One region of the Paenibacillus sp. FSL H8-0260 genome, then DNA from elsewhere that is predicted to be linked to it. Evidence: riboswitches for the same ligand, from Rfam matches in the RefSeq annotation. Region 1 holds a riboswitch; the other holds the start of a gene.
What was found. A riboswitch is a leader RNA that binds a small molecule or an ion and turns the genes downstream of it on or off. The one in region 1 is predicted to bind cobalamin.

Region 2: linked by a shared signal. The riboswitch ahead of MHI51_RS04090 (S-layer homology domain-containing protein) and the one ahead of MHI51_RS02565 (anaerobic ribonucleoside triphosphate reductase) in region 1 are both predicted to bind cobalamin.

What each region holds. Positions count from the first base shown of each region.
Region 1 covers NZ_CP150298.1:585,332-588,486, forward strand. Annotated here, with positions in the region: gene MHI51_RS02565 (anaerobic ribonucleoside triphosphate reductase) at 1-1,553, opposite strand, end outside; cobalamin riboswitch at 1,795-2,030, opposite strand; gene MHI51_RS02570 (MTH1187 family thiamine-binding protein) at 2,409-2,717, shown strand; tRNA gene MHI51_RS02575 (tRNA-Thr) at 2,811-2,882, shown strand; gene MHI51_RS02580 (hypothetical protein) at 3,024-3,155, opposite strand, start outside.
Region 2 covers NZ_CP150298.1:943,890-947,044, forward strand. Annotated here, with positions in the region: gene MHI51_RS04085 (cellulase family glycosylhydrolase) at 1-517, opposite strand, end outside; cobalamin riboswitch at 859-1,060, shown strand; gene MHI51_RS04090 (S-layer homology domain-containing protein) at 1,223-3,155, shown strand, end outside.

The sequences.
Region 1 (3,155 bases):
AGTACCTTGCGGTCAACTTTGGTGAATTTACCGGACAAACCTTCTGCTGGAGTTGCGAACAGGGTGATGTTAAGATCCAGTTCCTCACTTTTCCGATCGCAATAGTCCCGCATATGACGCACGATAGCCAGCGCCTTGGCATGAACTTCCATATCCTCGCCATGGTGTTTGCCGTACATAGCTTTCATACATTCCGCCATACCGATGAAGCCAAGAGACAGACTGCCATGCTTCAGCAGATCGCCTACAGTGTCATCGGGTGCAAGATGTTCGCCGCCTTCCCAGACGCCTTCTCGCATCATGAAATCGGAAGCTTTAGCTTTTTGTGCGGTTTGGATGTGGAAGCGATGGAGAAGTCCTTCCAGCGCAATATCCATATAATGATTTAGATCTTCATAGAAGCCAGCTTCGTCTGCGACGGTACGTCTGCCTGTTACTGTGCCGTGTGCCAGACCTAGCCGAACCAGATTTAGTGTATTAAAGGAAAGGTTGCCCTTCCCAGAGCAATGATTACGCCCAAAACGGTCACCGAGCACTCGGGTTCGGCAGCCCATTGTAGCGAACTCCGTATCAGGATCACTTGAATCATAATACTGCAAGTTGAGCGGAGCGTCCAGATTAGCGAAGTTTGGATATAGTCTGCGCGCAGAACATTCAGCTGCTTTTAGGAACAGTTCATAGTTAGGATCGCCTTGCTGTTGATTGATTCCTTGCTTGCATTTGAAGATTTGAATCGGGAACACTGGTGTTTCTCCGCTGCCAAGTCCGTTCATAGTTGCGGTTAGCAGAGAACTGATCACAAGCTGACCTTCTGGTGAAGTACAAGTACCGTAGTTGATGCTGGTAAACGGTATTTGTCCACCGGATCGGCTGGACATGGTATTCAGATTATGTACCATACTTTCAGCCGCTTGCAGAGTTTCGATTTCGGTTTCCTTTAGTGCAAAACGGAACGCTCTTGGATATAACTCCGCCAGATCGGTCCGGCTCATCGTAATCTCGCCCAAAGATTCATCAGCTTGTCCTTCTTCAAAATAATCCAGACCCTTGCGGAACAGCTTGGCGAAGGATTTGGTTACATAAGGTGCCAGATCATAGTCGAGTTTATTGGCGGATACACCACCATATTGAGCATTTTGCTGGGATTGGAAAATAATCGCTACCAGAGACATAGCTGTCATTATTGAGTTCGGAGGACGAACGCTGCCGTTGCCGGTATTGAAACCTTCACGGAGAAGTTTATCAAACGGGATAAAAATACAGTTCGTCGTTCCAATCGCGTATTGATCCAGATCATGCACGTAGACGACATTGTCATCAATAGCCTGCACTAGCTGTGGCGGCATCGTAAAATTGCGGGCGTACCATTTTGAATATTCACTGCCGAACTTGCTCATTTTACCGGAGAAACTCTCTCCATTCAAATTGGCATTCTCGCGCAATAGGTCCATATCCCGACTGTCGATAATATCCCGGCCTAAATCAATGAGCTCTTCTAAAAGAACTTCCCGTGCATTTTCTACTCCATTAAATTGTCTCTCCAACAACGTCATTGTACAGCTCTCCTCTCAGTATAAAAGAAAAACATCTATCATCAAATCCATATATCCATAAGAAGTTGGACTGCTATAAGCAGTCGTATATTTGTTCAGATTACATAAAAAAAGCATCCCCTACCCGAGGATGGCAGAAAATGCCCGATGCGTTATGTAAATATCCACACGGATATTTGCAGAGGTCTCTACGTAGATGACCGCATGCGGACACCATCCCTGTTCCTCGCAGGCATCAATAGTTGGTGTCGTCGAAACAGGTAGGTCTCCTGGCTTCCGTGGGATCTCTCGGCGCCTTCCCAAGGGTGTTCCTAACCCTCAGTGGCATCTGCCGGGAGATGTGGATTCTCAAGCTTCCCAGAAGCTTAAGAAGGCCATCCGGTTACAGTGGCGGGACCGCAGCGGATTCTCACCGCGCTTCCCTATTAAGCTCTAAATCCGGTTAAGGATCAAAGCGCCTGTCTCCACTATATTTTGTTGTCGTTAGATAAAAATAACCCAAGATGTTGTGTTTGTAAACAGTTTTTTAGAAAACCCGCGCGGGGAGCGGGTTCTTTAAAAGTACTCCACAAATGATCCACAGGCTGTCCATAAGTAATCCACAATTGATCCACAGGGAGATGCGAAATGATTCATAAATTGTCCGAAAAGATGCCACAAAGAGTCCATAAATATAGTGCAGATGACCCTAGAATTTGCTCATGAGAAAATACTCTTAGCCCAAAGTCATATTTTGAAGTAATCAGAAGAAATAGAAGAGATAAGGGAGGATAATCTTGCTTAGTTTGTGACAGAGCGGTGGAATTGTTACAATGGAAGGAGACAGCTACTATAAAATTTCGAGGAGGTATTCTCATGCCTATTGCTGAAGTTACAGTTATTCCAATTGGAACAGGCAGTACCAGTCTTAGCAGCTATGTTGCGGATATGCAGCGGGTGCTGAAGACAGTAGAAGGGATTACTTATGAACTTACGTCTATGGGTACGATCATCGAAGGGCCTCTGCAACGCATTTTTGCCGCGGTAGAAGCTTTGCATGAGTCTCCTTTTGCCGCAGGTGCAGAACGTGTCTCTACCTCACTTAAAATAGACGACCGCCGCGATAAACCCTCTACTAGCCGTGGAAAGTTAGAGTCTGTGGAGCGTAAGCTACAGGTGGATTAGCAGTTTAGGAGGGCGGAAAACAGGGAGAAATAGGCTTGCGTTTCTGGCTGAAAGTTGTATAATATTTTTTGTTTGGCAGAAAAACAGCGTTAAGCTGGTGTAGCTCAGGGGTAGAGCAACGCACTCGTAATGCGTAGGCCGGGGGTTCAATTCCCTTCACCAGCATCCCAAAAAACCATACGTGGCGCGGATTCTTGAAATTTGGAGAGTCGCGCTTTTTTGTTTCTTCTACCATTAATATTACAAAGTGATTTTACAAGTGTTTGGGAATATGAAAAACCCCACCAGTTTAAGGTGGGGCTTTTGTTACCAAGTATTATAGTTCGATTGATACTTAACTTGCTTATTCACATAGCTCTCATTGGGGTAATCACTTCTGACAGACTGCAAGTAACCTGAAATTGCAAATGCTGCAATAAGCCCTCCTATAATTCCTGT
Region 2 (3,155 bases), 360 kb from region 1:
TGTCCTTGAAGCGATCGGCAATTTGAGTCCAGGCTGCATTATAACGTGCCAGCGTTTCATCGTGTTTTTCTTCCATATGGCTTACCCATAGCCAGGAATCATGATGGACATTAATCATGACATAAAGCTTGGCGTCCAGTGCCCAGCCGACAACTTCTTCCACGCGGTCGAGGTAGGCCTTTTCTAGGGTATAGTCTGGTGCCGCACCCATGTGAGTATCCCAGGTCACAGGAATCCGAATGCTTTTATAGCCTTGAGCGGCGATCTTTTTAATAAGATCTTGGGTCACACGTGGATTGCCCCAGGAGGTTTCATCCTCACCTGTAGCATCTAAAGTATTGCCAAGGTTCCATCCGGGCTGCATTTCGTCTACATAGGATTGGATATTACTCTTTGGCGCTGCCTTAGCTTGTTGCTCGTCCTTAGTTGCAGCTGCGGCCATGGATGAGAACAGAGAGAGCAGAAGAGCGGTGACAAGTGTCAATGATAAGAAGGATTTCTGGATTCGCGTAGTCATTGAATTCTCCTTTGTGAGATAAATTTAGGATGCTTGGACCTGGCTTTGACGCTGTACTTGGTGGTTAGATGAACACAAACACCTCCAGTTTTATTTTGTAAACGCTTTCTGAATATACCCTAACATAGAATACACTTAGCGAGTACCTTACTAATTTGTGGTAAATTCATATAAGAATTAGTGATTTAAATTAATTTACCCCACAGTTGGATAAAGAAATTATTTGAATAACCCTACTCGTAGAAATTGGTTATTAAATAGGATTATCTCTAGCTGCCCGTTATACAAAAAAGAAATATAACATGACAAAAACATATATATTAGATATGATGAAGCATGAAAATTTAAAATTAGGAATAGGTGCCAACTATGAATGTTGCGGAAGTACAATCATAGATTGGTTAAATGGAAAGCGGGTGTGAATCCCGCGCGGTCCCGCCGCTGTGAAAGAGGAGTCCTTGCAAAATGCCACTGGGAAACTGGGAAGGCAGCAAGGGTGATGATACTTGAGCCAGAATATCTGCCTTTTTCTGTTACACCATCAAACTCTACGATCGATAGAGAGGTGCTTGAATAGTGTTTGCCAGCTATTATTGTGGTTCACTATCTTAACCTCTTGACGTTTATGTTGAGTGGTTTTTTTGTGGTTATGAGAAAGTTTATTCTGTTTTTTATCATAGGTATGAAGGGAAGGGTTATGGAAAAATGAAGAAAAATAAGTTTTTAGCGTGGTTACTTATTGTAGCTGTATTTATTACGACATTCTCTACAAGTGTAATCCCGGCTCAAGCAGATGGAGCAAGCTCTACCCTTAAAGGGTATGTATCTGTATCCGTAGAGAAATTCACCTTAGGCCAAGGGTATATTAACGAACCTATTAAAGTTCCGATTTATGAAGGCGATAATGGCGCATCTTTAATAACACGTGCGCTAGGTGATGGGAATTATAGATATTTAGGAAATATAGATAGTGGTTTTTATTTATCAGAAGTTAAAGATAGTGGCAGAAGTGAAGTCAATATTCCACAATATATTTTAGATATGATTTCAGCCGATGGGAATACAGTCGGCACTAAAGCAGACCCAGATTGGTTAAGTCAGTTTGACTACACCTCCATGTCGGGTTGGATGTATGCAGTAAATAATGTGTTTCCTCCGTTTGGGATGACCGATTATAAGCCTCAAGACGGTGACATCATTCGAACTCAGTTCACCACTTATGGCTATGGTTCTGATCTTGGCGGCTGGGGGGAAATCCCAGTTCAACTTGCCAATAAGGATGCTTTAACTGCGGAAATCGCCGAGATTAATAGTGCCCCTAATAAAGAAACTATTTTGGACAGACCAGTAGTGCAATCGGCAGTTTATGAAGCCTATTCCGTGCTCGAAAACATGGCAAGCTCTCAAATAAGTGTAGATCATGCGCTTGTCGGTCTTAATAATGCATTAGACATTGAACCCCCTGTTATTACAGTAAGTGGCATACAAGATAAACAGGAAGTATCCAATAAAGAAATAAGCTTCAAAGTAGCTGTCACAGACAATGTATATTATGACATTACTCCAGAAGTGAAGCTGAATGGAGTTACTTTATCACCTGCAAATGGGGAGTACAAAGCTACTCTGAATTCAGGCAGTAATGCAATTACTGTAACGGCTCTTGACGGAGCTGGAAACAAAACAAATGTAACTTATCAGGTTACTTACAAACTGGAAACTACAGTTGCCGTCAAACAACAGTTAGATAAAAACCTTGCTTATATTTTAAATACTGTAAAGAATCCAACGTTTGGAACAGGCAGCGGAGAATGGTCGATCCTTTCTCTGGCACGGGCGAACTATACAGTACCTAACGGTTATTATGATCTCTATTACAATAATGTAGCTACGAAAATAGCATCAATCATTAAAGAGGATGGAAAACTCGACGCCAATAAAAGCACAGAGAATTCCAGAGCGATTCTAGGACTTACCTCTATCGGAAAAGATATCACAAATGTTGCGGGATATGATCTGAGAAAAGCACTCGCTGATTATCAATATATCCAAAAGCAAGGCAATAATGGTCCGATTTTTGCTCTGATCGCGTTAGATAGCCATAACTATGAGATCCCTGTAGTTGATGGAGTTACAGAACAGACCACAAGAGAAAAACTAGTTCAGTACATTTTAGATAAAGAGGTTAAAAAAGGTACAGCAGAAGCTGGTGGCTGGGCATTAGGCGTAACCAAAGCCGATGTCGATATGACTGCGATGGCGATGCAAGCTCTTGCACCTTATTATGCAACCCGTGATGATGTAAAAGCTGCCGTGGATCGGGCCATCCAATGGCTGTCCGATAACCAAAACAATCAAGGCGGATTTACAAGCTGGGGAAGCACTAGCAGCGAGAGTATCTCGCAGGTAATTGTAGCCTTAACTGGTGTAGGTGTAGATCCGCACACTGACGCTAGATTTGTTAAAAGTGGAAATTCGCTTATTGATGCATTACTTAGCTTTGCTGCACCTGAGGGTGGATTTAAGCATATCCTCACAGGCAAAGTAGACAATATGGCAACGGACCAAGGTACGTATGCACTTGTGTCCTATGATCGTCTGCTCAATCATAGCAACCGTCTCTTTGATATGAATGATGTGA